2 linked regions of the Thiosocius teredinicola genome follow. Each later gene encodes a partner of the first gene's protein in a complex. Links are inferred from orthologs where the notes say so. Each region holds a gene or a part of one and is shown on either strand. Other genes may lie near its edges. The genes, in order: B1781_RS18990 and B1781_RS00135.

What was found.
Region 2: the proteins of B1781_RS18990 (region 1) and B1781_RS00135 are in contact, whole or in part, in a crystal structure (PDB 5UE9), measured with the Lactococcus lactis proteins. The link is inferred for Thiosocius teredinicola from one-to-one orthologs. Residues at the interface, in WP_023189152.1 of Lactococcus lactis: Leu4, Gln5, Ala47, Ser48, Met49, Leu50, Leu51, Arg52, Arg53, Met95, Leu98, Arg223, Met224, Ala225, Cys226, Ile228, Gly229, Ala230, Cys231, Tyr232, Ala233, Val235, Glu236, His237, Asn243, His244, Ala245, Lys247, Glu250; in WP_025017116.1 of Lactococcus lactis: Gly25, Phe27, Phe29, Glu32, Tyr33, Lys35, Tyr36, Lys48, Phe56, Thr60, Pro61, Arg62, Val63, Ala64, Glu65, Thr66, Ala67, Ser68, Gly69, Met70, Ile74, Gln77, Pro223, Glu251, Phe274, Ala275, Pro277, Phe278.

Annotation. Positions count from the first base shown.
Region 1 is NZ_CP019936.1:4,009,936-4,016,032, forward strand. The notes cover bases 994-3,992. They hold B1781_RS18990 (dihydroorotate dehydrogenase electron transfer subunit), read left to right. Parts: upstream 994-2,062; coding sequence 2,063-2,923; downstream 2,924-3,992. Other genes in these bases: B1781_RS18985 (dihydroorotase), read left to right, coding at 994-2,063; B1781_RS18995 (PilT/PilU family type 4a pilus ATPase), read right to left, coding at 2,962-3,992. In the rest of the region: B1781_RS18980 (aspartate carbamoyltransferase catalytic subunit), read left to right, coding at 1-780; more of B1781_RS18985, read left to right, coding at 777-993; more of B1781_RS18995, read right to left, coding at 3,993-4,077; B1781_RS19000 (type IV pilus twitching motility protein PilT), read right to left, coding at 4,270-5,307; B1781_RS19005 (YggS family pyridoxal phosphate-dependent enzyme), read left to right, coding at 5,442-6,097.
Region 2 is NZ_CP019936.1:32,154-38,149, forward strand. The notes cover bases 1,034-3,931. They hold B1781_RS00135 (dihydroorotate dehydrogenase), read right to left. Parts: upstream 3,018-3,931; coding sequence 2,049-3,017; downstream 1,034-2,048. Other genes in these bases: B1781_RS00125 (HDOD domain-containing protein), read right to left, coding at 1,034-1,577; B1781_RS00130 (hypothetical protein), read right to left, coding at 1,701-1,925; trmL (tRNA (uridine(34)/cytosine(34)/5-carboxymethylaminomethyluridine(34)-2'-O)-methyltransferase TrmL), read left to right, coding at 3,037-3,501; B1781_RS00145 (PDC sensor domain-containing protein), read left to right, coding at 3,643-3,931. Outside these bases: B1781_RS00120 (HDOD domain-containing protein), read right to left, coding at 1-273; more of B1781_RS00125, read right to left, coding at 318-1,033; more of B1781_RS00145, read left to right, coding at 3,932-4,593; B1781_RS00150 (putative bifunctional diguanylate cyclase/phosphodiesterase), read left to right, coding at 4,695-5,996.

The sequences.
Region 1 (6,097 bases):
ACACGCACCACGTTCGAACTGGCCGCCAAGCTGCTATCGGCCGACGTGATCAATTTCAATATCAGCACCTCGGCCACCTCCAAGGGCGAAACCCTGCTGGATACGCTGCGCAACATCGAGGCGATGCATTCCGACATGTTCGTGGTGCGTCACGCCCAGTCTGGTGCCGCGCATTTCATCGCCGAGCATTGCTCGCCGCGGGTCAGCGTGATCAACGCCGGCGACGGCCGCCACTCGCATCCGACGCAGGCCATGCTCGACATGTTCACGATCCGCAAGCACAAGGGCGATTTCACACCGCTGCGCGTGGCGATTGTCGGTGACGTGTTGCACTCGCGCGTCGCCCGCTCGCAGATCCTGGCGCTGAATACCCTGGGGGTCAGTGAGGTGCGGATTGTCGGTCCACGCACCCTGCTGCCGACCGAGGCGCGTGCGCTCGGCGTGCATGTCTTTCACGATCTCGAGGAAGGCATCAAGGACGTCGACGTGGTGATCATGCTGCGCCTGCAGAATGAACGCATGGACGGCGCGCTGCTGCCCAACGAACATGAATACTTCCGCCTTTACGGTCTGACCGACGAGCGCCTCGAGGCCGCCAAGCCGGATGCCATTGTCATGCACCCCGGGCCGATGAACCGCGGTATCGAGATGGATTCGGAGGTCGCCGACGGCCCGCGCTCGGTGGTCCTGCAACAGGTCAGCTACGGCATCGCGGTGCGCATGGCGGTGATGTCGATGGCGATGCAGTCGCAGGCCGACCTGGCCGGAGGTGAGGCATGAGCATCAGCATCATCAACGGCCGCCTGATCGATCCGGCACACGGCATCGACGACACGCTGGATCTGCACATCGACGGCGAGACCATCGTCGCGGTCGGCGATGCACCGGCCGAATTCGCCGCCGAAGAGGTGATCGACGCGCGCGGCTGCGTGGTCGCGCCCGGCCTGGTGGACATGGCGGCCGGGTTGCGCGAACCCGGCTACGAACACAAAGGCACGCTAGCCAGCGAGACCCTGGCCGCGGCACGCGGTGGGATCACGACGGTGCTGTGCTCACCCGATACCAAACCGGTTATCGACAATTCGGCGGTGGTCGAGCTGGTCCACCGCATCGCGCGCAAGCTCGGCCAGGCGCGTGTGCTGGCGACCGGCGCCCTCACCCAGGGCCTCAAAGGCGAGATGCTGGCCGAGATGGCGGCGCTCAAGCAGGCCGGCTGCGTCGCCGTCAGCAATGCCCACTTCCCGCTGGCCTCGACGCTGGTCGAACGGCGCGCACTGGAGTATGCGGCGACCTTCGGTCTACCGGTGTTCCTGCGCCCTGAAGACCGCCACCTGCGTGCCGACGGCTGCGCACACGAGGGCGTCGTGTCGGCCCGGCTCGGTCTGCCGGCCATCCCGTCGGCCGCCGAGAGCGTGGCGGTCGCGCGCGATCTCGCACTGGCCGAACACACCCAGGCCCAGGTGCATTTCCGCACCCTGTCGACCCAGACCGCAGCGCGCATGATCAGCGAGGCGCAGGCCGCCGGACTGGCGGTGACCGCCGATGTCGCTGCGCACCAACTGCACCTTACCGAGATGGATGTCGACGGCTTCGTCGCCGAGTGCAATGTGTCGCCGCCACTGCGCACGCTGGCCGATCGCGATGCACTGCGTCGCGCGGTCGCCGACGGCACCATCAGCGCAATCTGTTCCGATCACAAACCGCACGAGCCCGATGCCAAGCAACGCCCTTTCCCGGAAACGGAACCGGGCATCTCCGGCCTCGAAAGCCTGCTCGGCCTGGTGTTGCGCCTGGTCGAAGAGAAAGTGCTCGACCTGCCGACCGCGTTAGCGCGGGTTACCTGCGGCCCGGCCGATATCCTCGGCCTGCCCTACGGCCGGCTCGGCGTCGGCACCCCGGCGGATGTGTGCATCTTCGATATGGACCGTCGCTGGACGCTGAGCGCCGCGACCATGGTCAGCGAGGGTCGCAATACCCCCTTCGACGGCTGGGACTTTGCCGGCGTCATCACGCATACGATATTTAACGGCCACGTGGTCTACCGCGCTACGGACTCGAACTGATGGAAAAACCTCACCGCGACACGATACTGGTCGAAGACGCCGAGATTCTCAGCCACGAGGCGTTTCCCGGCGATCAATTCGTCATGCGGGTCAAGGCGCCGGGTTGCGCGTCGACCGCGCTGCCCGGGCAATTCGCCCATATTAGGGTCGATCCGCAGCGGCCGATGCGCCGCCCGATCTCGATCATGCGCACCTCGGCTGACCAAGGCTGGGTGGATTTCCTCTACAAAGCGGTCGGTGAAGGCACGCAGTTACTGGCCCGGCGCGCAGTGGGAGAAACGGTCAACCTGCTCGCCCCGGTCGGCAAGCCGTTCGAGATTACGCACCAACGTCCGCTGCTGATCGGCGGTGGCGTCGGCATGCCGCCGATGATCTTCATCGCAGAATCCCTGCGCAAAACCGATAAGCAGCCATTCGTGGTACTCGGCTCTGAGGTGCCCTTCCCTTTCACACCCCGTCCATCGCAGTTCATGCTGCCCGGTGTTCCGCCGGAGGTGATCGCCGCTATGCCGTTGCTCGAAGACTGGGGCATACCGAGCCGCCTGGCCAGCCTGCAGGGCTATGCCGGCTGTCACGAGGGCTATGTCACCGATTTGGCGCGTCGCTGGCTGGATGGCCTGGGCGATAGCGAACGCGCACAGGTCGGCGTCTACGCCTGTGGCCCGCACCCGATGCTCGAAGCGGTTGTCGGTGTTGCGCGTGACTACGACCTGCCGGTACAGGTCTCGCTCGAAGAGTTCATGGCCTGCGCGGTCGGCGGCTGTGCCGGCTGTGTGGTCGAAGTTGCTACGGACGAAGGCCCGGCGATGAAACGTGTCTGTGTCGACGGGCCGGTGTTTGACGGCTATCGCGTCTTCTAAGAACGCGGCGATGCACTCGCACCGCCGTTTTCCCCTATCTATTCGTTGAGGAAGCTCATCTTGCCCGCGTCGCGGTTCAGCGCGTTCGGGCTGGTATCGCCGAGCTTGATCATCAGGCGCACCTCATTGGCCGAATCGGCGTGATGCAACGCATCCTCCTGGGTGATCTCGCCGCGGCGGAACGCGTCGTACAGGGCCTGATCGAAAGTGATCATGCCGTGCTCGGTAGAGCGCTTCATCAGCTCTTTGAGCTTGTGGATCTCGCCCTTGAGAATCAGGTCGGATACGAGCGGCGTATTCAGCAAAACCTCGGTGATCGCGCGCCGGCCATTGCCGTCCGGACGACGTACCAGTTGCTGCGCAACGATACCGCGCAGGTTCAATGAAAGATCCATCAGGATCTGCTCGTGCTGATCTTCCGGGAAGAAGTGCAATATGCGATCGAGCGCCTGGTTGGCGTTGTTGGCGTGCAAGGTGGTCAGTACCAGGTGGCCGGTCTCGGCGAAAGTAATGGCGTGTTCCATCGCTTCACGGGTACGGATCTCGCCGATCATGATCACATCGGGCGCCTGGCGCAGCGTGTTGCGCAACGCCACCTCGTACGACTCGGTATCGATGCCGACCTCACGCTGGGTGACGATGCAGCCCGCATGTGAATGCAGGAACTCGATCGGGTCTTCGATGCTGATGATGTGGCCGGTGCTGTTCTGGTTGCGGTAACCGAGCATGGCCGCCAGCGAGGTCGACTTACCGGTACCGGTCGCGCCGACGAAGAACACGATACCGCGATTGGCCATCGCCAGCTCAGTGATGGTGCTCGGCAGTCCGAGCATATCGAGCGTCGGTATGCGGGTTTCGATGCGCCGCAGCACCATGCCGATGGCGTCGCGCTGAACGAAAGCACTGACGCGGAAGCGGCCGATCTTGCTGGCGGTGAACGCGAAGTTGCACTCCTTGGTGTGCATGAACTCGTCGCGCTGTTCCGGCGTCATCAATGACAGCGTCAGCTCGCGCGTCTGCGCTGCATCGAGCTTGGTCTTGGAGACCGGCTTGATATGCCCGTGGACCTTGATGCTCGGCGCTACGCCGGCGGTGATGAACAGATCCGATGCTTCTTTGCGCACCATCAGATCCAGGATGTTGTTGAAATCCATACCGGCCTCTCTCGCTCTGGTGTACCGCGTCGCCCTTGTTACCCGGGCTTTGCGGCGCGTTTAGCGAAAAAGACCACATTACGCGCACCGCGTCCAGTGGATCGCGCGGTAAAACGCCTGCGATTCCTGGTGCGCACCCCCAGCATTTCGGCGATCGACAGACCGCCATACGGACCGAGGCGCGCCCAGAGCTTAGTGGAAGAGTTCCTTGTTGACCGCGCGCGACATCGCGTCCTGCTTTGAGATCAGACCTTTTTTCAGGATCTCCTGCAGGTTCTGGTCGAGCGTCTGCATGCCGTGCGCCTGGCCGGTCTGGATCGCCGAGTACATCTGCGCGACCTTGTCTTCACGGATCAGGTTACGGATGGCCGGGGTACCGATCATGATTTCGTGGCAGGCGACACGGCCGCCGCCGGTACGCTTGAGCAGCGTCTGCGAGATAACTGCACGCAGCGACTCCGACAGCATCGAGCGCACCATCGCCTTTTCGCCGGACGGGAACACGTCGACGATACGGTCGATGGTCTTGGCCGCCGAGCTGGTGTGCAAGGTGCCGAACACCAGGTGACCGGTTTCGGCCGCGGTCATCGCCAGACGGATGGTCTCGAGGTCACGCAATTCGCCGACCAGGATGATGTCCGGGTCTTCACGCAGTGCCGAGCGCAGGGCTTCGGCGAAACCGAGCGTGTCGCGGTGCACCTCGCGCTGGTTGATCAGGCACTTCTTGCTCTGGTGCACGAATTCGATCGGGTCTTCGATCGTCAGGATATGGCCATACTCGGTGTCGTTCTTGTAGTCCATCATCGCCGCCAGCGTGGTCGACTTACCCGAACCGGTCGGGCCGGTGACCAACACCAGGCCACGCGGGTTGTCGCAGATGGTCTTGAACACCGACGGGCAGTTGAGTTCTTCCAGGCTCTGGATCTTCGACGGGATGGTACGGAACACCGCCGCCGCGCCGCGGTCCTGGTTGAAGGCGTTGACACGAAAACGCGCAAGGCCGGGGATCTCGAACGAGAAGTCGACCTCAAAGAATTCTTCGTAATCTTTGCGCTGCTTGTCGTTCATGATGTCGTACACCAGTTCATGAACGGTCTTGTGGTCGAGCACCGGTACATTGATGCGGCGGATGTCGCCATCGACGCGAATCATCGGCGGCAGACCGGCAGACAAATGCAAGTCAGACGCATTGTGCTTGACGCTAAAGGCGAGCAGCTCAGCAATATCCATTAGTATTCCTGCAACAACGAGAAAAAAGAAATGTGTCAGACGGTTATAGTTAGCGACAGCGCTTCGTTTGAGTTAAGCAGGAATTTTCACCCTGCGGCGGCGCCGTTCGGGTCTCTTTATATAGCATCGAGGCAATGAATCAAATTCCCGACAATCTCGCGGCCGTGCAGGCGCGCATCGCCGCGGCCGTTGCCGCCAGTGATCGACCTGCCGAAAGCGTCGCCTTGCTGGCGGTCAGCAAGACCAAGCCGATCCAGGCCGTAAAGGCCGCCTACGACGCCGGGCAACGCGCTTTCGGCGAGAACTACCTGCAGGATGCATTGCCCAAAATCGCTGCCCTGCCGCTGGATGGCATCGAGTGGCACTTCATCGGTCATCTGCAAAGCAACAAGACCGCCGAGGTCGCCGCTCACTTCGCCTGGGTACATGGCCTGGACAGCCTGAAACACGCCGAACGGCTCAACAAACAGCGCCCCGACGATCTGCCGCCGCTGCAGGTGTGTCTGCAGGTCAACCTGAGCGGCGAAGCCAGCAAGGGCGGCGTCACCCCTGAAGCGCTCGAAACGCTGGCGGTACGCGTCGCCGAGCTGCCCCGCTTGCGCCTGCGCGGCCTGATGACCATGCCCGACCCGAACAGCCCACCGGACGAGCAGCGCACGGTGTTCGCGCGCCTGCGCGAGCGGCTGCTGGCGTTGCGCGACAAAGGGCTGGATCTCGACACCCTGTCGATGGGCATGAGCGGCGACATGGAAATGGCGATTGCCGAAGGCGCAACCATCGTGCGCATCGG
Region 2 (5,996 bases), 4.0 Mb from region 1 along the record:
CACGACGTGTCGTGCACCGTCATTGGCGACCAGTTCAACGCGACCGGACAGCAAGAACAGCAGGCGCTTGTCTTCGCTGCCCATCGGCAGCAGGCAGGTGCCGGGCGGTGCTTTTTGGACGTCGAGCAGTTCCGCCAAACCTTCCAGCTGTTGGTCGTCGAGACTGGACAGATGTTCGAGGCGGCGCAAAGCAGCAATGATGGATGCGCGGTCATCCTCCGGCATCTGCTTGGCTCCCGGCTTGGTGGATTCGTTTTTTATCTGGGCACTCATGTTATCGCTGCCGTATATGTTTGACTATTCCTGTCGGGGCACGCTCATCCGGCAAGCAACTGCTTGGCGGCTGCGATCTCCGCTTCCGCTTCGTCGTCCTTCAGCGCCTGCAGGTGTTGGCTTTGTTCATCGACCATCAGACCAAGACGCGCCACCGCCGGCACCTTCTGTGGATCGAGGTCGCCGAAGATCCCTTCGTGTACCTGTGCTGCGATCACAAGATCCGCGTAATCGGGTTTGCCCGGGTGTTCGCGTCGCCAGTTCTCTGCCTCTTTGGCGGCGTTGGCCAACTCGACGGGTAGCTTCCATTTTGAAAGGATCAGCCCGCTGAGCTGGCTGCGCAGTGAACGGATACTTGCCTCGAGCGCGACCGGATCTTCGGCAACCTCGGGTACTTCACGTGCGTAGCTGATCACGGCCAAACCGCCGACGTCGTGTATCAGGCCGGCCAGCATCGCTTCATGCGGATTGAAACCGTTGACCCGCGTGCTCAGTACGTGGGTCAGCGCGGCAATGCGCCGGCTGTGTTCCCACAATCCCAGCATGCGCTTTTTCAGCACCTTGCTGTCGGTGCGGAACAACTCGCGCAACGCGAAGGTGACGACCAGTGTGCGTATGTTCTGCATGCCGAGCCGGGCCACGGCATCGGCGACGGTCGCCAACTGCGCGACACCGCCGAAACGGGCGCTGTTGGCCGCCTTGATCACTTTCACGGCAATCGCCGGATCGGTTTCGATCAGTTTCGCGATCCGCCGGGCGTCGGCATCGTCGTTGTTCACCGCCTCGCCGATGCGCACGGCGACTTCGGGCAGGCTCGGCAGCAACAGGTGTTCGGTGTTGAGGTCTTCGTACAACCTCAGAGTCAGGCGGTTCTCTGCGCCGAGGTGGCCGAGGTCTTCTTCCTCTTCCACTTCGTAATTGTCGATCGTGAGGCCGGAATGCGGTTCGACCGATCCGAGCGATTCGCTCAGAAGGCCGTTGTCGATCCGCAGAAAGCGCACCGGGCTGCGCGCGACGACGTGATAATGGCTGGGGCGCAGGCGCGCCAACGGCGACTTGGCCGACTCGTCGGTATGGCGGATCGTGGTCACCGCGCCATCTTCCGCCTGGAGTTCGCAGGTGCCATCCAACAGATACAAGATGGCGTCATCTTCGGAACCGATTTGCAACAATTCGGCGCCTTTCGGCGCATGATGAACAAACGTCTGCGCGCTCAGCGTGTGCAATATGTCATCCCCCAAGTCGCGCAGGGTGCTCAGCCGGCGCAGTGCGGCGGGTGAAGGATGTTCGGTCGTTTCGGTCATAGATGCTCGGCTGACAGAGACTTTTCGCTATCCAAAAGTCGGCGCGCCGGGCAGATTCTGAAGGTAAACAGACGTAAAAAAACCCGCCAGAGGCGGGCCTTTTAGGCGGAAAGCCTGGGTCGATCAGTTGGCGGAAGAACCGACGATCTGGTGCGACAACTCAACCACGCGCATGGCTTTCTGCATATAGACTTCGCGATAGTCTTTCAGCAGACCTTCCTGCGAGTAGTAGTAGTCTTTGCCGGAAATGCCGTTCTTGTGCTCGATATCGATGAACTGCTTCTGCATGTCGAGCATTTCGGTGATCAGTTTGGCTTTTTCAGCCTTCAGGGCTTCTACGTCACTCATGGTTCTCTCCAAAAGGTTTGAGAGTTATCTACGTCCGCCAGGGACGCGTACGCCGAGTATAACCCATTGCTAATGTTCGAAGTCAATCCGCGACAAGCTGGCCATGCCGCGGTTTGGCGGTGCCTAGCAGCCGCAGGCCTGCGCCGGTTTGCGGGTGTTGAGCTGCAGGGCGCCGGTGATCTGGCCGACATTGGCCAGCTGCTGGCGGTCCATGTAGTCGACGATGCCCTGGTTGATCTTGGGCAGGATCAGCGGATCGTAGAACAGTGCAGTACCTACCCCGACCGCCGAGGCACCGGCGAGCAGAAACTCGATCGCGTCGGACGGTGTGGTCACGCCGCCCTGGCCGATGATCGGAATGCCGTGCTCCTTGGTGACCTGGTACACCTGGTGCACCTTGAGCAGCGCGATCGGCTTGATCGCGGGGCCCGACAGGCCGCCCTGGTTGTTGCCGATATAGGGGGTGCGCGCCTCGATGTCGATCGCCATGCCCATCAGCGTGTTGATCACCGCAAAGGCATCGCTGCCGGCCTCGATACAGCGGCGGGCGTTCTCGGCGATGTCGGTCTGGTTCGGCGAGAGCTTGGTGATCAGCGGTTTGTCGGTCACGCTGCGGCAGGCCTCGACCACCCGCGCCGACATGTCGGGATCGTTGCCGAAGGCCACGCCGCCTTCCTTGACGTTGGGACACGAGATGTTGATTTCGATGGCATCGATCGGCGAGTCGTCGAACTTGCGCGTAACCGCGATGTATTCCTCGATCGTCGAACCCGAGACATTGGCGATAAACCGGGTTTCGTCGAAATCGAGTGTCGGCAGGATCTCGTCGACCACCTTGTCGACTCCCGGGTTCTGCAGGCCGATCGCGTTGAGCATGCCGCCGGGTGTTTCGTAGACCCGATGCGGTGCGTTGCCCAAACGCTGTGTGCCGGTCGTACCTTTCAGGCAGATCGCGCCGGCATCGCGGTTGGAGAAGCCTTTCACTCGCGTGTACTCTTCGCCGAAGCCCACGCAGCCGGACAGCAACACCAGGGGTGTCGCGAATCGCATACCGCAGAATTCAGAGGCCAGGCGTGGGTCAATGTCAGCCATCGAGATCGGGTTCCTCGCGTTGTTTCATGTCGTGCTCTATCAGCCGGAGATTCCGCCGAATACCGGCAATATCATACGCCTGTGCGCCAACACCGGCAGCACTCTGCACCTGATTCATCCGCTCGGATTCGAGTTCGACGACAAGCGCCTGCGACGCGCCGGGCTCGATTACCGCGAGTTCGCCACGGTTCAGCAACATGCCGATTTCGCGCACTTCCTTTCGTCGGTTGAGCCACCGCGTTGGTTCGGCGTATCGACCCGCGGCCGTCAACGCTACGATCAGATCGACTACGCCGCCGGCGATGCCTTCGTGTTCGGTCCGGAAACGCGCGGCCTGCCGCAGGCCATGCTCGACGCCTTGCCGCCGGAGCGTCGCCTGCGTCTGCCGATGGTGCCGGGGCAGCGCAGCATGAACCTGTCGAACAGCGTGGCGGTGCTGGTGTTCGAGGCCTGGCGACAGCAGGGGTTTGCGGGCGGCGAATGAGCGCCGATGAGTCGCGCCGGTGCGCGACATGCTGCGCCGCACCAACACGGGGCGGTCTCAGCCCACCATGGCCTGAGTTTATGGGTGTATAACCCGGGAGCGCTTCTTGCTTCAGGTTAAGAAACCCGTTTTGGAGGGACGATGGGTCCTTCGCTCAAGGCCGAAATCGAACGTCAACGGACGATCCTGAACAGGGCGCTACGCCTGGTGCTGGCGCCGACTGCTTCGGTGTGCGCGGCAACCTGGTCGACGGCAGACAAGCTCGACGCGGTGCTGGCGGCGTCGATCGCCCACCTGCCGGGCTGCAAGCTGCTTTATGCCCTGGATACCGAGCGTCGCCAGGTGTCGGCCAACGTGACAGACGACCGTATCGAGTCCTCGGTCCGCGGACAGGATCTGTCGGTGCGTCCCTTTCTGCTTGGGCTGGCGGTGGATGCCGAGTTCCATCTTTCACCGGTGTATGTCAGCCGCGTCGATCGTCAGCCCTGCGTAACCGCGTTGCACCGCGTGCAGGAACCCGGTGGCGCGGTGCTCGGTTTCGTGGCCGCCGACTTTGCGCTCGACAGCCTGCCCAGCACCAACAACGCCGCACTGTGCGGGTCGTCGGCATGGCGTCAGATCAAGGGCGATCCGGCGATCCGGCAGAATCTCTTTCTGCAGGAGCGTGTGCACAGCGCGATGGACGAGCGCCTGGAAGAGGTGCACGACACGGTCGTGTCACTGATGGCCGAACGCGGCATCTTTCACGCCAAGCTGCACTACGGCAGTTCGCGTGCGACGTTGTGGCTGTACGACGATCCGCACAACTATCGGCTGCACGTGCTCGATGAGATCACCGACCCCTCGGTTTGCCTGGCCTATCCGCGTGCCCAATACGCCGAACGTGCCAAGGTGCCGCGTTCGGCGCTGCGCGACGTGTTTGGCCGCATGGCGCGACTGCGTCTGGCCGACAGTACGCTTTACCTGCGGTCGGGCTCGCTGAACGTCATCAACGGCATGGTGGGATTGACGTTCTCCTGCGACGGCAGCCACTACATGCCGGTCGACGAGTTTCTCGGCAAAGACGATCGCTTCTGGTTCGGCGCCGCCTGAGCAAGCGCTCCTTCCATTAAGAAAACCCCGTCCGGGCCGATGGTTTCAAGTGGAGCTGCCGGCAGTTAGGGCAGCGCGATGCCCCGACAAGTGCAAAGGACATGTCCCGCAACGACGGTCAGGTACAACAACAACCCCGAGCGGCCGACCTCCTGCTGCCAACGCCGCAAAGCCCGGCCCAGGCCAAGCCTGACGGCGACGTATCGCTTTGGCGGCTGATCTTTTTCGGCTCCGGCGGGGATATCAACCAGGAGCAGGGCCAGGCCGTTGCGCGTGTCGCACTCAGCATCCTGGGCAGTGCCATGCTGGCTATCGTTCGCGCTTTCGATGGAGCCGACAACCTGCCGGTGATGTTGGCGTTGTCGTACATGCTCGCCAGCATCTTCTACCTGTCGTACATCGCCCGCCACAAGGCTACCCACCTGTGGCGACGTTACGTCGCGATCGTCGCCGACCTTTCCGTTGCCACGCTGTTGACCGCTTACTTCGGTACCACCGGAATCGCCTTCTACCCGCTGTTTCTGTGGGTGATGATCGGCAACGGCCTGCGTTACGGCCAGCATCACATGCAGATCGCGACCTTGGTCGGCCTGCTCGGGTTCACCGGTGCGGCTGTTTACAACGGCTACCTCGCGGCCGAGCCACTCGCCTACACGGGTTTGATGGGTGGCTTGGTGCTGATGCCGAAATTTTTCGTCGTTATGATCGAGCGGTTGGCGCGCGCCAACATCGAACTGCAGCAACAGAAAGAACACGCCGAGTATATGGCGACCCACGATGTGCTCACCGGGCTGCCCAACCGCGCCTACCTGCATACGCGTATGGAACAATCGCTGGCCCGCGCCAAGCGCAACGATAGCGAAGTGGCCGTGGCGTTCATCGATCTGGACGCGTTCAAGGCGATCAACGACACCTATGGCCATGAGTATGGCGACTACCTGCTCACCCAGGTGGCCGACGCGATGCGCCTGGCGGTGCGCGCCAGCGATACGGTGGCCCGTTTGGGGGGCGACGAGTTCGTCGTGTTGATCGAAGACTATGTGCACGGTGAAGGTTCGGATATCGGACGCTTTATCGAGCGGTTGTTCTCGTGCGTCGGTCGCTACTACACCATCAGTGAATACGAAACCTATGTGACCTGGAGCTGCGGTGTCGTCGTTTATCCGCGCGACGGCCAGGACGTTCACACCCTACTCAAGCACGCCGACACCGCGATGTACGCGGCCAAGGCGATGGGTCCGAACAACTACGCCTTCTACGATGCGACCATGTCGCAGCAGGTCGGCGAGCAGCTGGAGTTGCGCGATGACCTGCGCCAGGCGCTCGAGCGCAGTCAGTTGGAGGTCTACTACCAGCCGATCGTCGATGCCAAGTCCGGCCGCGTGAGTTCGGCGGAGGCGCTG